One region of the Serratia sp. YWN4 genome, then DNA from elsewhere that is predicted to be linked to it. Evidence: riboswitches for the same ligand, from Rfam matches in the RefSeq annotation. Region 1 holds a riboswitch; the other holds the start of a gene.

Region 1 (12,075 bases):
TTAACCAGAATTTCTGCGGCTTTTAAGGTTTCGATCGGATCTGGCAGCAGGTATTTTACATCCGGGTGGATTTCCAGTTTTACCCAGTGAGTACCGAGCGCTTCGCGTGCCAATCTGGCGGCAAACACCGCTTCGGCGGCGGTTTTAGCGCCGGAGGTATTCGGCAGCAGCTTGACACCTAACTGTTGCAGCGGCGCCAGAATGGCATCGTTACCGCCGCGCAAGTCGACGCGTTTCATTGCCATGGTGACCAACTGGGAACCGGAGGCTTGCAACGCTGCCAGCATTAAGGCCGGGGTGGCGAACTTGCCAGTGCCGGTAAACAGGCGTGAAGTAAACGTGGTATCGGCGATTTGCAGCATATCAGCCTCCGGCAATCGCTTGAAAAAGCAGGATATCATCACCGTCCTGCACCTGGCGGCTTGCCCAGTCGGCGCGTGGAATGATGGTTTGATTAATCGCCAGTGCAGTGCCCGGCTGGTGGCGATCCAGTTGTTCGAGCAGGGCGGTGACGCTTAAGGCTTGCGCCAACTCCAACGGCTGGTCATTCAGCGTGATCTTCATGCGGCACCTCGGCAAACTGGGCAATTGCTGGCTTGGCTGAGTTGCAAGGTGCTCCAGCTCTGCTGTTTGCCGTCGAACAAACGCAGCTTGCCGCTGAGGGGGGAAGCCATTCCGGCCAGCATTTTGATCGCCTCCAGCGCCTGGAGCGTGCCGATCACCCCCACCACCGGGCCAAGCACGCCTGCCGTCCGGCAGTTACGCTGCGGTTCGGCTTGCTCAGGGTAGAGACAGGCATAGCAACCTTGGGCATACGGTGGTTCGATCACCAGCAACTGGCCGCTGAAGCCCACCGCGCTGCCGCTGATCAAGGGCTTGTTCGCCGCCACACAGGCACTGTTTACCGCGTGGCGAGTTGCCATATTGTCACTGCAATCCAGTACCAGGTTGGCGGTTAAGACTGCTTCAGTGAGCAGTTTTTCTTGCAAGCGAAGGTCTATGGCGATGGCTCTCAGTTGTGGGTTTAATGCCTGCAAATGATACTTAGCCAAGTTAGCTTTATTCTGTGATATATCAGATGTTCGGTATAAGATTTGCCGCTGTAGATTGGAGATATGCAACTGGTCATCATCCGCTAGCAACAGTGTGCCAACGCCAGCGGCGGCCAGATACAGTGCCGCCGGGGAGCCTAAACCCCCTAGACCGACTATCAGCACCGTGGATTGCTTCAGCTTTTCCTGGCCTTCAGGGCCGAATTCTTCCAGCAGCAACTGGCGGCTGTAACGCAGAAATTCCTGATCGTTGAGCATCGCATTACTCCTTGCCTTCAACCAGCTTCAGCAGTTGCGCCGTGGCTGTGCGCCAATCCGTTGCCTGAGTGATGGCGCTGACCACCGCCACGCTGCCCACGCCGCACTCAAGTACGGCGGGCACGCGATCGAAGCTGATCCCGCCGATCGCCACCGTCGGGTAATCTTGTAATCCAGTGACGTGGCGCTTCAGCTCCACCAACCCTTGCGGTGCGGAAGGCATCTCTTTGGTTTGGGTGGGGAAGATATGCCCCAGCGCAATGTAGGAAGGTTTTACCGCGATGGCCCGGGCGATCTCGGCGTCGTCATGGGTTGATACCCCCAGGCGCAATCCGGCCCGATGAATGGCAGCCAGATCGGCAGTCTCCAGATCTTCCTGCCCGAGATGAACGCCATAGGCACCGTGTTTAATCGCCAAGCGCCAGTAGTCGTTGATAAACAACCGTGCACGGTATTGCTTGCCAAGCGCAATAGCGGCGGCAACGTCGGTTTCAACCTGTTCGTCCGGCAGATCTTTGATGCGCAACTGAATGGTGGTTACGCCTGCATCCAGCAGGCGGGCAATCCATTCAACGTTGTCGACCACCGGGTACAGCCCCAGTTTGTGCGGGGTGGCAGGAAAGGGCGTGGTGATGTCAGTCATTGTTCACCTCTTCCTGTAGGTTAGATGCGCTGTGGTACAGCTCGCTGCCGCGTGAGCGGAATTCGGCGGACATTTTCTCCATGCCGGAAAGCTGAACTTCGACCGGTTTGGCGGCCTCAAGCACTGCGGCGTAATCGCGTACCTCCTGCGAGATTTTCATCGAGCAGAACTTCGGCCCGCACATGGAACAGAAGTGGGCGATTTTGCCGGACTCCTGCGGCAAGGTTTCGTCGTGATAAGCGCGGGCCGTGGCCGGATCCAGCGCCAGATTGAACTGATCTTCCCAGCGGAATTCGAAGCGCGCCTTGGACATGGCGTTATCACGGATCTGCGCCCCCGGATGGCCTTTTGCCAGATCGGCGGCGTGGGCCGCAATCTTGTAGGTGATCAGCCCTTGCTTCACATCTTCTTTATTCGGCAGGCCAAGGTGCTCTTTCGGCGTGACGTAGCACAGCATCGCGCAGCCGAACCAGCCGATCATCGCGGCACCGATCCCCGAGGTGAAATGGTCGTAGCCCGGCGCAATGTCGGTGGTCAATGGGCCAAGGGTATAGAACGGTGCTTCGTGGCAATGTTCCAACTCTTCGGTCATGTTGCGGCGGATCATCTGCATTGGTACGTGGCCTGGGCCTTCGATCATCACCTGTACATCATATTCCCAGGCGATTTTGGTCAGTTCACCCAGCGTGTGCAGTTCGGCAAATTGCGCTTCGTCGTTGGCATCCTGAATTGAACCTGGACGCAGACCATCGCCGAGCGACAGGGCGACGTCGTAGGCGGCGCAGATTTCGCAGATTTCGCGGAAGTGCTGATAGAGGAAGTTTTCCTGATGGTGTGACAGACACCATTTCGCCATGATCGACCCCCCGCGTGACACGATACCGGTCAGGCGTTTGGCGGTCATCGGCACATAGCGCAGCAACACACCCGCGTGGATGGTGAAGTAGTCCACGCCCTGTTCTGCCTGCTCCAGCAGGGTATCGCGGAACATTTCCCAGGTCAGGTTTTCCGCCACGCCGTTCACTTTTTCCAGTGCCTGATAGATCGGCACCGTGCCAATCGGCACCGGGCTGTTACGCAGGATCCATTCACGGGTTTCGTGGATGTAGCGGCCGGTGGAGAGATCCATCACGGTATCCGCGCCCCAGCGGGTGGACCACACTAGCTTTTCGACTTCTTCTTCGATCGACGAAGTGACCGCCGAATTGCCAATATTGGCATTCACTTTCACCAGGAAATTACGGCCAATGATCATCGGCTCGGATTCCGGGTGGTTGATGTTGGCAGGGATGATGGCGCGGCCAGCGGCCACTTCCTGGCGCACAAATTCCGGCGTGATGTTTTCCGGCAGATTGGCGCCCCAGTTCTGACCTGGGTGCTGCTGGCGTAACACCTCGCCACGAATGCGTTCACGGCCCATGTTCTCGCGGATGGCGATGAACTCCATCTCTGGCGTAACGATACCGGCGCGAGCATAGTGCAACTGGGTGACACATTTGCCGGACAGGGCTTTGCGTGGCAACGGTAAGTGTTCGAAACGCAGGTGATCCAGCCCTTCGTCCGCCAGGCGCTGTTGGGTAAAGCCGGAACTGACGCCGTTCAAAGTTGCGGTATCAGCCCGTTCCTCAATCCAGCCTGCCCGCAGTTTTTCCAGGCCACGATGGACATCCAGCGTGGCGTGCGGATCGCCGTAAGGGCCAGCGGTGTCATACACCGGGATCGCCTCATTCGGTTCATACTGCGGGTTATCTTTGTTGCCGCCGGTAAGCGTCGGGCTAAGCTGGATTTCACGCATTGGAACACGGATGTCGCTGCGTGAACCTTGCAGATAGATACGCTGTGAATTGGGGAAAGTCACGCCCTGTAAGGCATCGATAAATTGCTGCGCTTCGTCGCGCTGTTGTTTGCGGGCACGGGGTTTTTTCATAGTAGACATAGCAAATTCCTATCAGTGGGTGATGTTTGGAAAATTGCTTGTCTGGAGCTCGGAGGGAGTAATGATGCTGGCCAAGAAAGCAGCGAGATCCTGGATCGGAAAAGCTGTGTTCGGCGATAGATTACTCTTGTTCCCTTCGCGGGTCTTAACCCGATCAGGTTCCGCGGATCCCGAATTAACGGTCTCAGCCTGGCTAATTTGATAAATAAATCAGCGCTAGGCACTCCGACAAGAAGCGTCCAGTATAGGAGGGTGAATAAAAACTACAAGCCTACCTGTGATCTTTCATGCTGTGGTGTTGTGGGTAGTGCGGGGTGACTCAGCCCGTCCGTGGGCCAGAATATATTGGTGGGATTAGGCGCGGTTTTCCAGCGTATCGGAGTTTGAAGCCCCTGGTTGCGCCTGTTGCCAAGTTTCCGCAGCCAGTTGAATCAACTGATCCTCCAGGGCAAAGCGTGATGCCAGCGCCTCGCCAATATCCGACAGTGCCTGATGAAACTCCAGACAAACGTCCTGATCGATATCCACTTCGGTATAGCGATCGTGGAACGCCATAATGGTTTCGGTATTGGCCTGTAACTTCGGGTAGAACTTGGTGGTCAGCGCCATTTTGGGGCTGGCTGAGCCTTCCACCTGCTTGATAATTTTGCCATAGATGTGAAAATGCCCGTCAGAGAGATAATCCACCAGATTCTGGCAAAAGTTCTCCAGCGCTTTTTCATTCAGCGGCGTATGCTTTTCTTTGTTCGGTTTGATGCCTACCAAGGTGCAATAGGCGACCAGTAATTGCTTACGCGCTTGTAGCCATTGATCAACTAATTCATTACTGCCACCAACGCGTTGAGTCAGGCTTTCTAACTGATTGAGCATGTTTGACTCCGTGAGTAATAGAAAGAAACAGTAAGTTATTAAAATGTAACAAGGAACAACTCCTAGATTGCCAGTGAAGCAGAGGTTGTGCAACAACATATGGAACTTGCATTAACGGGTAACGAAAATGGCTGGTGGATCGTCAGCCATGAAAGCAAAATTTGGCTGCCGAACGGTGAGTTGCCGTTGGGTTCAGCGGCGTCATATTCACTGTTGGGCCTACAGGCTCGCCAGATTGGTGAATGGGAAGGAGTACCGGTATGGCTGGTATGCCAGCCGATGCCAAAAGAGATGGGATCGGTACGGCAATTGCTCGATCTCGATCGCGGTCTGTTCCAGCTTGCCGGGCGCGGCGTGCAGCTTGCCGACTTTTATCGTTCACATAAGTTTTGTGGCTATTGCGGCCATGAAATGGTGCTCAGCCGCACCGAAAGCGCCTGCTTGTGTAATCACTGTCGTGAACGCTATTACCCGCAAATTGCGCCGTGCGTGATCGTCGCCATCCGCCGTAATGATGAGATCCTGCTGGCACAGCACGTGCGCCACCGTGGCGGCATCCATACCGTGCTGGCCGGGTTTGTGGAGGTGGGGGAAACGCTGGAGCAGGCCGTGGCACGTGAGGTGATGGAAGAAAGCAACATTGCCATCACCAACCTGCGTTATGTGACATCTCAACCCTGGCCGTTCCCCCATTCGCTGATGATGGCCTTTATGGCGGATTATCAGAGCGGTGAACTGCGTCACGATCCAAAAGAGTTGCTCAACGCTGGCTGGTATCGCTATGACCAATTGCCGTTGCTACCGCCACCGGGCACCGTGGCGCGCCGGTTGATCGAGGATACCGTGGCGTTGTGTCGGGCAGAATAGAATCATGTACAATGGCGCCAGATGATGACGGGAGCCTGATAAATGAATGAGTTGAAGAACGATCGTTACCTGCGTGCCTTGCTGCGCCAACCGGTAGATGTGACCCCTGTGTGGATGATGCGTCAGGCCGGTCGTTATTTGCCGGAGTACAAGGCCACTCGCGCTCAGGCCGGTGATTTTATGTCGCTGTGCAAAAATGCGGAGCTGGCCTGCGAAGTCACTTTACAGCCGCTGCGCCGTTATGCGCTGGACGCCGCCATTCTGTTCTCCGACATTCTCACCATTCCCGATGCCATGGGCCTGGGGCTCTATTTCGAAGCCGGTGAAGGGCCACGTTTTTCATCCCCGATTACCTGCCGTGCCGACGTAGACAAGCTGCCAGCGTTTGATCCAGAAGATGAACTGGGTTACGTCATGAATGCGGTGCGCACCATTCGTCGTGAGCTAAAAGGCGCTGTACCGCTGATCGGTTTCTCCGGCAGCCCCTGGACGTTGGCGACCTACATGGTGGAAGGTGGCAGCAGCAAGGCGTTTACCAAGCTCAAGAAGATGATGTACGCCGAGCCGCAAACGCTGCATCTGCTGCTGGATAAGTTGGCAGACAGCGTCATTCTGTATCTCAATGCCCAAATCAAAGCCGGTGCGCAATCGGTGATGGTGTTTGATACCTGGGGTGGCGTGCTGACTGGCCGCGACTATCTGGAGTTCTCACTGCATTACATGCATAAAATCGTTGATGGCCTGCTGCGTGAAAACGACGGCCGCCGCGTGCCGGTAACCTTGTTCACCAAAGGCGGCGGTCAGTGGTTGGAAGCGATGGCCGCGACCGGTTGTGATGCGCTGGGCCTGGATTGGACCACGGATATCGCCGACGCGCGCCGCCGTGTGGGTCACCAGGTTGCGCTACAGGGCAATATGGATCCTTCCCTGCTGTATGCCGCACCGGAACGTATCGCGCAGGAAGTGGAAACCATTCTGGCTGGTTTCGGCCACGGCGAAGGGCACGTTTTCAACCTGGGGCATGGCATCCACCAGGATGTGCCGCCAGAGCATGCTGGAGCCTTTGTCGAAGCCGTGCATGCGCTTTCGGCTAAATACCATCGCTGAGCCCGTAAGGAGACGCTGTGATTGATACTCAGGCCCTGCGCATGGAGCAGTTACAGCGTGCGGGGGAGGTTATTCGCCACGATGATTTTCTGCAAAACCCGCCAGCTTTTATTGCCGGTGCCGATGTCGGTTTCGAGCAAGAAGGCGCGGTAACGCGCGCTGCCATTGCGATTCTGCGCTATCCTTCTTTGGAACTGGTGGAATACCGGGTGGCGCGTATCAATACCACTATGCCCTATATCCCCGGATTTCTTTCGTTCCGTGAGTATCCGGCGCTGTTTGCCGCGTGGGAGCAACTGCAACAGAAACCCGATCTGATCTTCGTCGATGGGCATGGTATTTCGCACCCGCGGCGTTTGGGCGTGGCCAGCCACTTTGGCTTGCTGGTCAATGTGCCGACGATCGGCGTGGCCAAAAAGCGCTTGTGCGGCACCTTTGCCCCGCTCAATGCGGCGGCTGGTGCGTTGGCACCGTTGGAAGATAAGGGCGAGCAGCTTGGCTGGGTATGGCGCAGCAAGGCGCGTTGTAATCCGTTGTTTATCGCCACCGGTCATCGTGTGAGCACCGCTAGCGCACTGGCCTGGGTACAGCGTTGCATGGCTGGCTACCGTTTGCCGGAGCCCACGCGTTGGGCCGATGCCATCGCTTCGCGCCGTCCGGCCTTTGTACGCTGGCTACAGCAGCATCCAGAGATGTCGACCTGCGCGATTTCGGGTACACTGCGCGGCAGATAACGAGTAAGAGAGTAGACAATGCTACGTAACCCGATTCATTTACGCTTGGAAAAGCTCGAAAGCTGGCAACATTTGACCTTTATGGCGAGTTTGTGCGAGCGTATGTACCCGAATTACCAGATGTTCTGCCTGCAAACCGGGTTCGGCGATCCAGCGATTTATCGCCGTATTCTGGATCTGGTGTGGGAGACGTTGGTGGTAAAAGACGCCAAGGTCAACTTTGACAGCCAACTGGAAAAGCTGGAAGAGGCGATTCCATCGGCAGAAGATTACGATCTTTACGGCGTTTACCCAGCGATCGACGCCTGCATCGCATTAGGCGAACTGATCCATTCGCGCCTTAGCGGAGAGACCCTGGAGCACGCCATCGCCATCAGCGAAACCTCAATTCGCACTGTGGCGATGCTGGAAATGACCCAGGCTGGTAAAGAAATGACCGACGAAGAGCTGAAAATTCTGCCTGCCGTTGAGGAAGAATGGGACATCCAATGGGAGATTTTCCGCCTGTTGGCCGCCAGCGAAGAGCGCGATTTGGATCTGATCAAAGGGTTACGATCTGACCTGCGTGAGGCGGCGGTAAGTAATATCGGGATAAATTTAACGCAATAAGGCAAGAAAACGTGATTTAACGCCTGATTTGTCATGCCTTAAGGCTTCACATCCGCACCCTGTCTGGTCTACATTTGGGGGGCGAAAAAAAAGTGGCTATCGGTGCGTGTATGCAGGAGAGTGCTGTCAATCGGCATATCCGTCGCACTCGATGCTTTGCAAACGATAAACACACTGTAAGGATAACTTATGAACAAGACTCAACTGATTGATGTAATCGCGGACAAGGCTGACCTTTCCAAAGCACAAGCTAAACTGGCTCTGGAGTCTACCTTGGCTGCTATTACTGAGTCTCTGAAAGAAGGTGATGCAGTACAATTGGTTGGTTTCGGTACTTTCAAAGTAAACCATCGTAACGAGCGCACTGGCCGCAACCCACAGACTGGTAAAGAAATCAAAATCGCAGCTGCAAATGTGCCTGCGTTCGTTTCTGGCAAAGCACTGAAAGACGCAGTCAAATAAGACGCGTGTTGGTGAAAAGATTAAACAGAGGGGCGATGGCGCCCCTTTTGTTTGCCCGCCGGATACTCATGGTGGCTGCAGTTATCGGCGGCTTAAGTGCCTGCAGTTTGCGTTCTACGCCACCTTCCTTTACCGCCAGCGGTTTTGTTGCCGATCAGGGAGTCATCCGCCTGTGGCGCAAAGACGACAGCCAGCAGCGCCCCATGGTGCTGATGAGCGTCTATAGTCCCTATCGTGGGCCGGGAACGATAACCACTCTGTATGAATACCAGAATGGCGTGCTGCGCCAGATTAGGCGTACCGATGCCGACGGCGATAAGGACTCGATTCAGTTGCGTTTTACCAACGATGGTACGGTCAGCTTTATGCAGCGCCAATTGGCGACGCGGCGCGAAAAACTGTCCAGCGACGATATCGCGCTCTACCAATATCAGGCTCGCCGCATCCTGGAAGTGAGTGATGCCCTCAATGCTGGCCGGGTAAGGCTGTTGCAGGGGCGTTGGCAGCAGGGGAATGTGCAGTCGTGTCGTGGCGAAGTGCTGAAACCCGACTTTGGCAAGCAGGCTGAGGCCTGGATTGCGCAGCGTGCAGCCAACAGCAGCCAACCGGTGAGCGTTGCCTGGCTGGATGGGCCGGACGGGCGTGAATTGCTGCTGGTGGCGAACGACGATTTCTGTCGTTGGGAACCGACGGAAGATTCGCTCTAGAAGAGCTAATAAAAAAGCTCTGCGAACAGAGCTTCTCGTTTTAACCTTGGTCGAGTTTATTTGCCACGGGCAATCGCGCGGTAGCCAATATCCTTGCGGCAGAAGCTGCCTTGCCACTGAATACTTTCCGCTAACTGATAAGCGCGTTGCTGTGCTTCGGCCACCGTTGCACCCAAGGCCGTCACGCACAATACGCGGCCGCCGCTGGTGACCACATCATTCCCTTGCAGACGCGTACCGGCATGGAACACTTTCCCATCAGCCGTTTCCTGCGGTGGTAAACCCTGGATCACATCGCCATTGCGGTAATCACCAGGATAGCCTCCGGCAGCCAGTACTACGCCTAAAGCAGGACGCTCGTCCCACTCGGAAGTTTTCTCACTAAGCCTGCCTTCGGCACCCGCCAGACATAGTTCAACCAGGTCGGAACGCAGGCGTAACATGATTGGCTGAGTTTCCGGATCGCCAAAGCGGCAGTTGAATTCAATCACCTTAGGTTGACCGTCGGCATCAATCATCAGGCCAGCATACAGGAAGCCCACGTAAGTATTGCCCTCTGCCGCCATGCCGCGCACGGTTGGCCAGATCACCTGATCCATCACGCGCTGATGGATTTCATCGGTGACCACCGGAGCCGGTGAATAAGCCCCCATGCCGCCGGTATTCGGGCCGGTATCGCCATCGCCCACGCGCTTGTGATCCTGGCTGGTGGCCATCGGAACCACGTTTTCGCCGTCCACCATCACGATAAAGCTGGCTTCTTCGCCTTCAAGGAATTCTTCAATCACAATGCGGTGTCCGGCGTCACCAAAGGCATTGCCCGCCAGCATATCCTGAATGGCGTCTTCTGCTTCTTGCAGCGTCATGGCAACGATCACGCCTTTACCGGCTGCCAAGCCGTCAGCTTTGATCACGATCGGCGCGCCTTTGCTGCGCACATAGGCCAGTGCAGCGTCCACGTCGGTGAAGTTCTGGTATTCCGCACTTGGGATTGCGTGGCGCGCCAGGAAATCTTTGGTAAAGGCTTTAGAGCCTTCTAGCTGGGCGGCAGCCTGCGACGGACCAAAAATTTTCAGACCGGCAGCTTGGAAAGCATCAACCACGCCGATGACCAACGGGGCTTCTGGGCCGACAATGGTGAGATCGATGGCATGGCTTGTGGCAAAAGCCAGCAAGGCCGGGATATCGGTGGGGGCGATATCCACATTGATCAGGTTGTTTTCCAGCGCGGTGCCCGCATTGCCCGGTGCAACGTAGACTTTGTCCGCCAGCGGCGATTGGGCAGCTTTCCAGGCCAGCGCATGTTCGCGCCCGCCGTTACCGATAATCAGAATATTCATCAGGTGCTCCATAAACAGCGTGCACTTTGGCGCACGCAGCAAAAGGGATTAATGGCGGAAGTGACGCATGTCGGTGAAGATCATCGCAATACCGTGCTCATTGGCAGCGGCAATCACTTCGTCATCGCGGATCGAACCACCTGGCTGGATCACGCAGGTAATACCCACTGCGGCGGCGGCGTCGATACCGTCACGGAACGGGAAGAAAGCGTCAGACGCCATGGCAGAGCCGGGTACTTCCAGGCCTTCGTCAGCGGCTTTGATACCCGCAATCTTGGCCGAGTAAACGCGGCTCATCTGGCCCGCCCCGATGCCGATGGTCATGTTGTCACGCGCATAAACAATGGCGTTGGATTTAACGAACTTAGCCACTTTCCAGCAGAACAGCGCATCACGCAGTTCCTGAGCGGTTGGCTGACGTTCAGAAACCACGCGCAGATCGCCTTCAGTCACCATGCCCAGATCGCGATCCTGTACCAGCAGGCCACCGTTGACGCGTTTGAAATCCAGACCGGCAACGCGTTGCTGCCACTGGCCACATGCCAATACGCGCACATTCTGTTTGGCCGCTAGCAGAGAGCGGGCTTCGTCACTGATACCTGGTGCGATGATCACCTCAACGAACTGGCGGCTGATGATCGCTTTCGCTGTCTCAGCATCCAACTCGCGGTTGAAAGCGATGATGCCACCAAAGGCAGAGGTGGGATCGGTCTGGTAGGCGCGATCATAAGCGGTAAACAGGTTTGCACCGATCGCTACACCACAAGGGTTGGCGTGCTTGACGATCACACAAGCCGGCTCGGCGAACTCTTTCACACATTCCAGCGCAGCGTCGGTATCAGCGATATTGTTGTAAGAGAGAGCCTTGCCTTGGAGTTGCGTGGCGGTGGCGACGGACGCTTCCTGTAGATTCTCTTCTATATAGAAGGCGGCTTGCTGGTGGCTGTTCTCGCCGTAGCGCATATCCTGCTTCTTGATGTAGTTCAGGTTCAGGGTGCGTGGGAAGCGGCCGGAAGGCTGCTCAGTTTCGCCGTGATAGGCCGGAACCAGAGCGCCAAAGTAGTTGGCGATCATGCTGTCGTAAGCTGCGGTATGCTCAAAGGCCTTGATCGCCAGATCGAATCGGGTTGGATAGCGCAGCGAGCCCGCATTGTTATCCATTTCGGTAATGATGGCGGCGTAGTCGCTGCTCTTCACCACGATAGCGACATCTTTATGGTTCTTGGCGGCAGAGCGGACCATGGTCGGGCCACCGATATCGATATTCTCAACGGCATCTTCCAATGAACAATCTGGACGAGCTACGGTTTGGGCGAAGGGATACAGGTTGACCACCACCATATCGATCGGTTTGATCGCATGTTGCTCCATGATGGCATCATCCTGGCCGCGACGGCCCAGAATACCGCCGTGCACCTTCGGATGCAGGGTCTTCACTCGTCCGTCCATCATTTCCGGGAAACCGGTGTAGTCATAAACTTCGGTAACGG
Region 2 (12,075 bases), 510 kb from region 1:
GTCTGGTTTGGCTATCAGCCCGGCGTAACGCTTTTTGCTGCCCTGTTCCGCACCGCGAATGGTGGGCATCAGAAAACGGCAGTAGTGCGTTTCAAACTCCAGCTCCAGCGCGTTTTCCAACCCATACTGCTGTTGCAGGTGCTGCTGCCACCACTGGTTGACGTGTGCAACCAGCCTGCGGCCAATCTCGGCCGCCTGTTGTTCGCTGTGCGCTTGCTTCAGCCAGACAAAGGTTGAGTCGGTATCGCCGTAGATCACCTGATAGCCTTCTGCCTCAATCAGTTCCCGCGTCTGGCGCATGATCTCATGGCCGCGCAGGGTGATTGACGAGGCCAGTCGAGGATCGAAAAAACGGCAGCCGCTCGAGCCCAGCACGCCGTAAAAGGCGTTCATGATGATCTTCAACGCCTGCGACAGTGGCTTGTTCTGCTGGCGTTTGGCCGCCTCGCGCCCTTGCCAGATCTGGCTGACGATGTCGGGCAGGCAGTGCTTGCTGCGTGAGAAGCGGGCCTGACGAAAGCCGGGGATGGAATCGGCATCATCTGGGTGCTGCATGCCTTCTACCAGCCCAACCGGGTCGATCAGAAAAGTGCGGATGATCGATGGGTACAGGCTTTTGTAGTCCAGCACCAAGACCGAATCATACAGGCCGGGCTGTGAATCCATCACAAAGCCGCCGGGGCTGTGTTCTTCGGGCAGTTCGCCCAGATTAGGGGCCACATAGCCCTGCCGATGCATACGCGGTATATACAGGTGGCTGAACGCCGCCACCGAGCCGCCACTGCGATCGACCGCCAGCCCGGTGACGGTGGCGCGTTCCAGCAGAAAGGTCAGCAGTTCGGTTTTGGCAAAGATGCGCGTCACCAACTCACAGTCTTTCAGGTTATAGCGCGCCAGCGCGGGTTTATCTTCGGCAAAGCGCCGGTCGATTTCCGCCATGCGCTGATAAGGATTATCGATCGATTTACCTTCGCCAAGCAGCGTTTGCGACACCGATTCCAGGCTGAAAGAGGGGAAGTTCCAGGTCGCTGATTTCAGCGCCTCGATGCCGTCGATAATCAAGCGCCCGGCGGCGCTGGCGAAGAAGTGGTTTTGCTTGAAACCGTGCTCGCGCCACTCCAGCAGGTTGCCGCCCCGGCCAAAGCGCAACGGGGTCTGGTAGCGTTCGGCGTGTTTTTGCAGCACCCGCAGATCGAACTGCACCAGGTTCCAGCCGATAATCGCATCGGGATCGTGCTGTTCCAGCCACTGATTCAACCGTTCCAGCAGTTGCGGGCGGCTGTTGCAGTATTCCAGCTCGAAATCCAGCACTTCATCGCCGCCATTGGCCGGGCCGAGCATGTACACCTGGCGTTGGCCGCAGCCTTCCAGCGCGATGGAGTAAAGCTCACCGTGGGCGGTGGTTTCGATGTCCAACGACACCAGCTTGAGGTTCGGGCGATAGTCCGGTGCCGGTTTCATCTGGCCGTTGAGTAAATGGCCGTTACCCTTGGCTTGGCCGCTGAACCACACTGGTGCGGTGATGAAGCGCTCCATCAGATAGCGTTCAGGCGGGCGGATATCGGCCTCAAAAACGTTGACGCCGCCTTCTCTCAGCACTTTTTCCAGCTTGATGAACTGGCGGTGTTGGCGGCAATAGAGGCCAACCACCGGGCGCGAATGGAAATCCAGCAGCGGCAGGGGTTTCAGTTCGATATGGCGTTCTTCACGCAGCAGTAACTCGGCGCGCGCCTGCTGCTCAGCGGGGATAAAAGCCACCGAAGGCTGGGGGGCCAGTTTGAGCTGCTGCGGCCCGCTGTCGGTCGCCAGCCAGAATTCGACTTCGGTGCCGGCCGGAGTGTCACGCCAGTGGCGAGTGAGTAGGAAGCCTTGTTGGAGAGATCTCATATACCCTTCGTCTTTCAAGCCGCAGCGTTGTTGGCTGCGTGCGCTTACCCCAGTCACTTACTTGAGTAAGCTCCTGGGGATGCTCGCCCTTGCCGCCTAGCTGCAACTTGAAATCCATTGGGTATACACCCTTCTTCAAGCGGCAGCGTTGTTGCGAAATCAAATGAATTTTAGCATGGTCTTTTATACAGTATTTTTTCATGATCGTCTTATCTAAACAAAAGCACATATAATTCATTGGTTGACTCGCTGTGAGGTGAGCCGGACAATCCTTCGCCCACACGCTCTTGCTAACGAACAGAGGTCTAATGGAAGCCTATTTACAGCATCTGATCACTCAGTCATTGGCTTTCACCCTGCTGGTGGTGATGTTAGTGGCGTTTCTGGAGTCACTGGCGCTGGTCGGCCTGCTGCTGCCCGGCACGGTGATGATGGCCAGCATCGGCGCACTGATTGGCAGCGGCAAGGTGGATTTTTACATGGCCTGGGGGGCCGGGATTGTCGGTTGCCTGTTGGGTGACTGGAGTTCCTATTTTATCGGCCGTGCCTTTAAGGGGCCGCTGCACCGTTGGTCATTTCTGCAAAGAAATCGGGCGATGCTGGATAAAACCGAGCATGCGCTGCATCAGCACAGTATGGTTACCGTGTTGATTGGCCGCTTTATTGGCCCAACGCGGCCGCTGGTGCCGATGGTGGCCGGTATGCTCGATCTGCCGCCTTACAAATTCGCCCTGCCGAATATCATCGGCTGCCTGACCTGGCCGCCGGTCTATTTCTTCCCCGGGATTCTGGCCGGTGTGGCGATCGATATCCCTAACAGTGATGGCGGCGGTTTATTCAAAGGGTTACTGCTTGAGGTGGTGCTGTTGATTTGTCTGGCAGCTTGGCTGAGCTGGCGCTGGTGGCGTGAAGGTAAACGTGGGGCTGATAAGTTGGCACTCTGGCTTACGCCGCTGCGCCTGCGCGTCGTCTGTGTTGTGAGCTGGGTAGCCGCGCTGGTCAGTTTCTATTATTTGCTGCAACAACCTTTGATGCCGGTTTATCGGCATTTGCTGTGGAAGGTGTTGGCGGGTTGAGATACCCGCCAACGGGCAATCGGGGTGCCATCAATCTTATTGGAAGAACGCTTCCAACTGTTCAAACACCCGCATATCTTCGCTGTGGCGTTTCACCTGCAACACATCTTCCAGCTTCTCTACCTGGCTGATCATCTGCACCAGGCGCTGATCGTCGGCCACCAGCAGCCAGATGCGGCTTTGCGTGCCGTCTTTCAGCGGCATACACAGGATCCCTTCCACGTTGAAGGCGCGGCGGGCAAACAGGCCACAAACGTGCGTCATGACACCCGGATGGTTACGCACGGCCAGCTCCAGGATCACCTGCGGATTCTTTTGTAGTGACTGCATGGCTTATTCTCCAATCATTTCGATGTTGGCGGCACCCGGTGGCACCATCGGGTAAACTTTTTCATTGATATCGATCAGCGCATGGATCAGGCAGGGGCCAGGGCGCTGGATGGCGGCCATCAGCGCGGCTTCTGGATCTTCTTCTGCGTTCAGATCGCAGGTATCCAAGCCGAAACCAGCGGCAATTTTCAGGAAGTCGGTACGCTTCGGATAGGTAGCGGCATAGATATGCTGCTGATAAAACAGGGTTTGCTGCTGATGCACCAGCCCCAGCGCCTGGTTGTTCATCAGAATGATTTTGACGTCCAGATCGTGCTCAACCGCCGTCGCCATTTCCTGAATGTTCATCATCAGGCTGCCGTCACCGGAGAAACACAACACTTTGCGCTGCGGTTCGGCCAACGCCGCGCCGATCGCCGCTGGCAGGCCAAAGCCCATGGTGCCTAAACCGCCGGAAGTCTGCCATTGGCGCGCGCGGCTCAGTGGATACGCCTGCGCAACCCACATCTGATGCTGGCCAACGTCGGTGGTGATAATGGCGTTTTCATCCACACAGCGCGCGGCGGCTTTCACCAGCCCGTAATGGCTCAGCGGATCCTCAACATTCGGCATGTTGAACGGGAATTCACCCTTCAGATCGTTAACGATTTTCAGCCATGCGCTGCGCGGCTGCGCTTCGATCAGCGGCAGCAATTGTTGCAGCACCTGACCGACATCGCCATGAATCGCGATATTGGCCTGCTTGACCTTGCCCAGTTCGGCGCGATCGATATCCACGTGGATGATGTCGGCGTTCGGGCAGAACAGCTCGGTTTTGCCGATGGCACGATCGTCGAAACGGGCACCCAGTACGATCAACAGATCGGCTTCCTGCAAGATAAAGTTGGTGCTGCGCGCCGCATGCATGCCCAACATCCCCAGTGACAATGGATGTTCTACCGGCATCGCGCCCAGCGCCATCAGCGTCATGGTGGTGGGCAGGTTGGCGCGCTCGGCCATCTGCAAGGCGGCTTTATGCGCTTCGGCACAGATAATACCGCCACCCAGATACAGCACCGGGCGCTTGGCCTGGTTGATCATGGCGGCAGCCTGAGTGACTTGTGCGCTGTCAAAGGCGGGCGGGGCATCCGGCACGGCGATCGGCGGCAGTTCATCCAGCTCAATCACTGCGGTTTGCACGTCTTTCGGGACGTCGATCCATACCGGGCCTGGGCGGCCAGATTCGGCAATGCGGAAGGCATCGCAGATCACCTGCGGCAGATCGCGGATATCGCGCACCAGGTGGTTGTATTTGGTAATTGGGATCGAAATACCGTAGGTATCGACTTCCTGAAAGGCGTCGGTGCCGATCATTGAGGAAGGCACCTGGCCGGTAATACACACCAGCGGAATGGAATCGAGCTTGGCATCGGCGATGGCGGTGACCAGATTGGTGGCCCCTGGGCCGCTGGAAGAAATACAAACCGCCGCTTTGCCGTTAGTGCGCGCCATGCCCTGGGCCATAAAACCGGCACCCTGTTCATGGCGGGCCAATACGTGCTTGATCACGGTGCTTTGGCTCAGTGCGTCGTACAGCGGCAGCGCTGCGCCGCCGGGGATCCCTGCAATGGTGGTAATGCCCTGGCGCTCCAGCAGATGTACGATCAGCTCTGCGCCAGTGAAGCGGTGTTTCTGGTGTGGCGTACCCGAAATTGCCATGTTCCTATCCTTAGTCAAGGCCGGTTCGCATTTCTGGGCAGGGAACTAAAACAAGAAACCCCGCCCGGTTTGCGCCGGCGGGGTTTGGGAATCGATGCGTTGATTCGGACCCTACGGCGCACTGCCGACGACCACCACCACACGCACGACGACTACCGCGGCTGGTAGCGCGGTGGGTAGTAGAGTCGAAGTCAGCGAGGATGCGATCACAGGGAACCTTATCATCAGTAGTAAAAAACAGGATTTTATAAAACCACAGGTGCAAAACTCGCACAACAGGTTTATTGATTCAGCATAAAAAACGCGCCTTGGATCACGTTCTTGTTGCAATGCCCAGCACGCGTGCTTCTGGGGTGCTGCCTTCGATCAACGCCTGGGTTGGGCCGTCGTAATAGATGCGGCCATCCACCACCAGTAAGGTGCGGGGGGCGATGTGGGCGGCATCTTCCAGATTGTGTGAAACCATTAACAGCGTGAGCTGGCGGAGATCGCACACCTCTTGCAGCAGTTGCAGCATCTCATTACGCAGCGCCGGATCGAGCGCGGAGAAAGGTTCATCGAGCAGCAAAATCGGTTGCTGGCGAATCAGGCAGCGCGCCAGTGCGGCACGCTGACGTTGGCCGCCGGAAAGCTGCGCAGGCAGGCGTTGCAGGTGTTCCTCCAGCCCCACCTGCTGGGCGATCTGCGCCAACTGCTGCCGCTGGCCGCTATTCAAACGCAGGCCAGGATCCAGCCCCAGCCCGATGTTTTGCGCCACCGTCAGGTGGGCAAACAGGTTGTTCTCCTGAAACAGCATAGAAACCGGGCGCTTGGCCGGCGGCGTGGCGGTGTGGTCGCTGCCGTTCAACAGAAGTTTGCCACTGGCCGCCGGTAAAAAACCGGCGATCAGGCTAAGCAGGGTGCTTTTACCGGCACCGCTTGGCCCCAACACCGCGACGTGCTCGCCCGGTTGAATGCGCAGGTCAAAACGCATCGGCAGGTGTTCATACAGATAGGTCAGTTTTTCAAGCGTCAACATTGGTATGGCGGCCCGGTAAGCGTTCAATCAGGGTAAACAGCAGGAAACACAGTAACAGCAGCAGCGCAGCGGTCACGGCCCCGTCGTTGCTGCGGTAGGAACCAATCTGCTGATACAGGTAAAAAGGCAGCGTGCGGAACTGTTCGTTGCCGAACAGGGCAACCACGCCGAAATCACCAATCGACAGCACGCAGGCAAATGCCAGCGCCTGTGCCAGCGGGCGTTGTAGCGCTTTCAGCTCAATCCAGCGCACGCGCTGCCAGCCGTGGATATCCAGCGACAAGCAAAGAGGGTTATAGCGTTCGGCCAGATCGCGCATCGGGTTCTCCAGCACTTTCAGTGCGTAAGGCACCGCCATCAGCGCGTTGGTGAGGATCACCAGCGCGTAGGGAGATTGCGGTAACCCGATGGTATCGCTCAGCAGCAGGAAGAAGCCGGTTGCCAGCACAATGCCCGGCATCGCCAGGATCAGCATGCCGCTCAGCTCCAGCATTTGGCCCTGTGCGGGCCGTTGCCGCAGTTTCAGCTCGCGGCTGCTCCACAGCAGCATCATGGTCAGCACCACGCACAGCAGACCGGCACCGAGTGCGATCCGCAACGAAGTGAACAGCGCCTGCCACAGTAACGGCTGTTGCAGCACGGTGATCAGGTGGTGATTGGCTCCGTCGATAATGACTGCCAGCAGCGGTGGTAACAGCAATAACAGGGCAGCGCTGATCAGCAGCGTATCGCCGATGCGCCGCCCGCGGCTGTCTTCCGGGTTACGCCAGGCTTGAGCATGGGTATGGCCGACCGGCAGCGCCTGGTTCAAGCGTTGGCTGATCACCACCAACCCAAGGCAGCAGGTCAGTTGGATCAGCGCCAGCAGCGCGGCGCGGCTGAGATCGTAGTCGTAACTCAATGCCTGATAGATCGCCAACTCAATGGTGGTGGCCTGTGGCCCGCCGCCCAGCGACAGCACGGTGGCAAAACTGGCGAAGCACAGCATAAAGATCAACGCACCGCTGGGCAGGATCTGGCGGCGCAGTGCGGGCCATTCCACAAAGCGGAACTGCTGCCAGCCGTTCATCCCCAGTTGTGCCGCCAGTTGGCGTTGTTCGGTGGGGATATTTTCCAACGCCTGCAACAGTAAACGGCTGGCCAGCGGCAGATTAAAGAACAGATGGGCCAGCAGGATGCCTTGCAGGCCGTAGGGTGAGAAACTGTAATTGATCCCCAGCCAGCCGCACACAACCGCCAGCCAGCCTTGCTTGCCGTACACGCTCAGAATACCGAAAACCGCCACCAGCACCGGCAAGACCAGCGTCATGGCACACAGGCGCAGCAGCAGGTTGCGGCCAGGGAAGCGCCGCCGATAAAGCGCGCGGGCCAGCGGGATGGCGGGCAGTACCGAGATCAGGGCCGACAGCAGCGCCTGCCAGAAGGTAAAACGCACCACATGCCACAGATAGCGGTCTTGCCATAAGCTACGCCAGTCGCTGCCGGGGGCGTGCCGCCATAAGGAGCCCATCGCCAGCAGAGCGATCAGCCCGATCAGGCCAGCGGCCAGCAGCCCCGGCCATAACCAGCGCGGGATCAGTGGCTGACGGCGGTTTGCCATGCACGAACCCAGTCACCACGTTGCTTTGCCACCTCTTCAGCACTGAATTGCAATGCGGTTTGCGGCACGGTCATCTGCTCAAAACCTGCTGGCAGCGTGGTTTTAATCACCGGGTACATCCAGTTACCGGTCGGGATGGTGTTCTGGAAAGCGGGCGTAACCATAAACTGCATAAAGCGCTCTGCCAGCTCCGGGTTTTTGCTGGCCTGTAGTTTAGCGGCCACTTCGACTTGCAGGTAATGGCCTTCGCTGAAGTTGGCGGTCGCGTAGCTGTCTTTTTTCTCTTCAATCAGATGGTAAGCCGGGGAAGTGGTGTAGCTCAGCACCAGATCGCCTTCGCCTTTCAGGAACAGGCCATAGGCTTCGCTCCAGCCTTTAGTGACGGTGACGGTTTTTTTCGCCAGCTGTTGCCAGGCTTCTGATGCTTTGTCGCCATACACTTTCTGCACCCACAGCAGCAGGCCAAGCCCCGGCGTGCTGGTGCGCGGATCCTGATAAATGATCTTCCAGGGCTGATCGCTGCTCACCAGTTCTTGCAGGCTTTTTGGCGGGTTTTTCAGTTTGTCTTTGTTGTAAACAAAGGCGAAGTAGCCGTAATCGTAAGGGATGAAGGTGTTGTCCTGCCAGCCACCCGGCACGGTGAGCTTGCCGGTATCAATCTGGCTCGCGGCGAACAGGCCGGTTTGCTTTGCCGCTTGCAGCAGGTTGTTGTCCAACCCTAGCACGATATCGGCAGCGCTGTTGTTGCCCTCCATCCGCACGCGGTTGAGCAGTGAAACGCCGTCTTCTAACGCCACGAATTTCAATTCGCAGTCGCAGTCGGCCTCAAAGGCTTTTTTAATTGCCGGGCCAGGGCCCCAGTCGGCAGCAAAAGAATCGTAGGTGTAAACCGTCAGCGTAGGTTTAGCCAGCACGGGCGTGGCAGCCAGCAGCAGTAGGTAAGGCAGGTATTTTTTAACCACTTTGCACTCCTGAGATTTAAGGGGCAAAGGGCTCTGAGGGCGTGAATCAGTGAAATTTAACGCGCCATGCTCAAATCCCTCCGCCGGTATTGACCGGATCAGGTTCGACGGGTGTACTCTCAGCGGAAAAACATACTGCACTGGTGTTTTCCGCACCCCGTTGAGACGGCGCTATTGTAGAGACTAAGTGGCAGCGGTGAAAGAGACTTATGTTTCCGGCGGGGCGAACCAGGCCGATTTAAAGTCGAACCACCCGAGGGTATTCATCCGCACCCCGCGCATAGTGCGTTGGCCGTGCAGTTGCAACCAGTGATGGAACAGCGGGTGCAACTGGTGGCTGCTGACCAAACGCTGGCAGAACTCCGCCAGCGGCAAGCGGTTATCGCGCCACAGAGCCGCATCGTCGGCGATATCTGCGCTTAAACAGTGCTGGATTAACGGTGTTTCATACAGCGTGGCAAATAGGGAAAACTCCAGCGGCAGCGTGAAGTTGGCGCTGCCAAGCCATAAATCGCTGTTCGCACTACCTTTATGCCAGTCATCGTAGTTGATGATTTGCACGTTGAGCTTGATTCCATGTTGCACCAGTAAGGCGGTGATGGCCTGCTGGATGGCGTGGAATTCCGAGTGCTCGCTGTAGAAAGTTAACGTTAGTTCGGTTAGCCCCGCAGGCTTGGGTTGTTGCCGCAACGCGCGGTTATGTAACCAGCGTGGCAGAATGCCGTAGGCCGGTGCCCAATAACGTTGATATACCGATCCTGCGTGGCTCAACAGGGCGATCGGGTTGATCAGTTCACTCAGCCAACTGCGGATTTCAGGGTTGGCCGCCAGCGTGGATCGCTGGTCAAACAGCAGGAAATAACAGCCTTCTTCAAGGCGGCTTTCCAACTCATTTTTACCCGTTTCATCCCCCTGCAACTGCACGCCTGAATGCACCAGTTCTTCGGTGACTTCTGGCAGCACCCAGATGTTGACTTCATCAATCAGCGCGCGATAGCCAAAGTAATCATCGAAGGCATGGATCTTCATCTGGCTGCGATGATTGTGTACCACGCTGTAAGGCCCGGTGCCGATAGGATGGCGGGCGAAATCCGGCAGGCTCTGCCATTCGCGTGGCAGGATCATCGCATGCACGCTGCCCATCAGCCAGGGCAGCCAATAGTCCGGGCTGTGCAGGTGGACGTCGATCACATAAGGCGTGGGAGAAGTGACTTTATCGATATGGGAAAACAGGGGCTGCGGGATCAGCCGATTCAGAGAATGGATCACGTCTTCCATCTCCAGCTCGCGGCCATGATGGAAGCGAATCGCCGGGCGCAGATAAAAGCGCCAGTGCAAAGGCGTTACGGCCTGCCAGTGATGTGAAAGATCGGATTCGATTTCCCCGTTTGCCTCATTTATGCGCGTCAGACCGTTGAAAATTTGCCGCGCCAGATGGGTTTCTGAGCGGCGTAGTGCCGAGCCGGGCAGCAGGTTGTAAAGCTGGCGATAGTAGAGCACCCGCAGGATATGTTTACCCTGACGAAAGCTGCGCCCCAGTTGGGAAAGCAGCATCTGGCGCACGGCATTTTTGTCGCCCACCAGTTGCACCAACTGATCGATTTTATCCTGCTCCAGCAACTCTTCAGCGCGCTGCTGCTGAAGTGCCAGGCCGGTGTAATGGAAGCTGAGCTGTGAACGCTTGCCACGCCCGGCTTCGGCCTGCCAGGTGAGCCAGCCTTGCTGCTGCATCGCACCTAACAAGGATCGCACATGACGGCGTGAGCAACTGAGCACCTCGGCCAGCTCTTGCAACGTGGTTTCGGTGGGTTGACCATGGCAGCGTTGCCACAGGCGGATAAACTGTTGTTGCAAGCGCGAGGTAGACATAAAAGAGGAACTCTCCGGTATCAATCCGTCAATTTATCTTTCCCTATATTACGCCGATAATTTACCCCTGATAAAAAAATGTTTCTGAGTAATGGTGCTTTTCACCAGCCAGTGGGGTAACCCACTGGTATTTTTATCTGCAACGTCACTTTCTTCTGTAATTTTCCTTCTGTAGCATAAGCCTCTTTGTTTCTGGTCAGGGACGCAGGTATGAATGTTAAACGCTGGTTGCCACGCCGTTTCAATCCCGTTTTTGCCGCTTTTCTGATCATTGCCTTTCTTTCCGGCATCGCTGGCGCGTTGCAGGCTCCCACGCTGAGTTTATTTCTTACCACCGAGGTAAAGGTCCGCCCGCTCTGGGTCGGGCTGTTTTATACCCTGAATGCGATCGCTGGGATCACTGTCAGTTTCCTGCTGGCGAAACGTTCAGATACCCGCGGCGATAGGCGCAAGCTGATCCTGCTGTGCTGCCTGATGGCGGTGGGTAACAGCCTGCTGTTTGCCTTCAATCGCGATTATCTGACGCTGATTACCGCCGGGGTGCTGCTGGCAGCAGTAGCCAATACGGCGATGCCGCAGATTTTTGCGCTGGCGCGTGAATATGCCGACAGTTCGGCACGTGAAGTGGTGATGTTCAGTTCGCTGATGCGTGCCCAGCTTTCATTGGCCTGGGTGATTGGCCCGCCGCTATCGTTCATGCTGGCGCTGAATTACGGTTTTACCCTGATGTTCCTGAGCGCGGCGGCGATTTTTGTTATCTGCGCATTGCTGGTGTGGCTGATACTGCCTTCGGTACCTCGCGCGCAGGTTGAAATCAGCGTGGATTCACCACCCATCGCGCCGATTAGCGCCTGGCGCGATCCTGATGTTCGCTTGTTATTCCTGGCCTCGATGCTGATGTGGACCTGCAATACCATGTACATTATTGATATGCCGCTGTATATCACTGCCGATCTCGGCCTGCCGGAGCGGCTGGCGGGGTTGCTGATGGGCACGGCGGCGGGGCTGGAAATCCCGGCCATGCTGCTGGCGGGTTATTACGTCAAACGTTTTGGCAAACGCAACATGATGCTGATTGCGGTCGCGGCGGGCGTGCTGTTCTATGCCGGGTTGGTGTTGTTCAAATTCAAGGCCGCGCTGATGGTGTTGCAGCTCTTCAATGCGATCTTTATCGGCATTATTGCCGGGATCGGTATGCTGTATTTTCAGGATCTGATGCCGGGGCGGCCGGGAGCGGCAACCACCATGTTTACCAACAGTATTTCTACCGGGGTGATCCTGGCGGGCATATTGCAAGGCGCGCTGGTGGAGAATTTTGGCCACTACGCGGTTTACTGGTTGATCACCCTGTTGGCGATGCTGGCGCTATGGATGTGCGCCAGAGTGCGCGAAGTGTGAAGCTGAACAGTGGCTTACTTGATGCATATCATTGAGAAAATCGCACCATACTCCCTAAGATAGACACTATCAGAGCGTGAACCTCGCGCTCTTGTCCATCTTGTTGTTGAGATGCCGATCCCGTTGATAACATTGGGTATGTTATGGATAAACTAACTCCGCTAAAGCCCGTTCCTTCTCTGGTTGCCATCATTGTTGCTCTGATTATCTGGTTTGTCATTCCGGTGCCTGAAGGGG

Evidence for each region. A riboswitch is a leader RNA that binds a small molecule or an ion and turns the genes downstream of it on or off. The one in region 1 is predicted to bind thiamine pyrophosphate.
Region 2: it holds a riboswitch for thiamine pyrophosphate, as region 1 does, so the genes downstream of both, thiB (thiamine ABC transporter substrate binding subunit) here and thiC (phosphomethylpyrimidine synthase ThiC) in region 1, are expected to answer to the same signal.

The regions. Positions count from the first base shown of each region.
Region 1 is NZ_CM147696.1:5,119,414-5,131,488, reverse strand. Features, by position in the region: gene ACX9GT_RS23625 (thiazole synthase) at 1-362, opposite strand, end outside; gene thiS (sulfur carrier protein ThiS) at 364-564, opposite strand; gene ACX9GT_RS23615 (HesA/MoeB/ThiF family protein) at 561-1,310, opposite strand; gene thiE (thiamine phosphate synthase) at 1,315-1,953, opposite strand; gene thiC (phosphomethylpyrimidine synthase ThiC) at 1,946-3,889, opposite strand; TPP riboswitch at 4,004-4,127, opposite strand; gene rsd (sigma D regulator) at 4,244-4,759, opposite strand; gene nudC (NAD(+) diphosphatase) at 4,859-5,626, shown strand; gene hemE (uroporphyrinogen decarboxylase) at 5,669-6,733, shown strand; gene nfi (deoxyribonuclease V) at 6,754-7,467, shown strand; gene ACX9GT_RS23580 (YjaG family protein) at 7,486-8,076, shown strand; gene hupA (nucleoid-associated protein HU-alpha) at 8,266-8,538, shown strand; gene ACX9GT_RS23570 (DUF1481 domain-containing protein) at 8,574-9,245, shown strand; gene purD (phosphoribosylamine--glycine ligase) at 9,302-10,585, opposite strand; gene purH (bifunctional phosphoribosylaminoimidazolecarboxamide formyltransferase/IMP cyclohydrolase) at 10,634-12,075, opposite strand, start outside.
Region 2 is NZ_CM147696.1:4,612,105-4,624,179, reverse strand. Features, by position in the region: gene ACX9GT_RS21370 (DNA polymerase II) at 1-1,887, opposite strand, end outside; gene ACX9GT_RS21365 (DedA family protein) at 2,196-2,963, shown strand; gene ilvN (acetolactate synthase small subunit) at 3,000-3,293, opposite strand; gene ilvB (acetolactate synthase large subunit) at 3,297-4,991, opposite strand; gene ivbL (ilvB operon leader peptide IvbL) at 5,103-5,216, opposite strand; gene thiQ (thiamine ABC transporter ATP-binding protein ThiQ) at 5,305-6,009, opposite strand; gene thiP (thiamine/thiamine pyrophosphate ABC transporter permease ThiP) at 5,996-7,609, opposite strand; gene thiB (thiamine ABC transporter substrate binding subunit) at 7,585-8,571, opposite strand; TPP riboswitch at 8,629-8,741, opposite strand; gene sgrR (HTH-type transcriptional regulator SgrR) at 8,779-10,440, opposite strand; gene ACX9GT_RS21325 (sugar efflux transporter) at 10,651-11,838, shown strand; gene ACX9GT_RS21320 (DASS family sodium-coupled anion symporter) at 11,982-12,075, shown strand, end outside.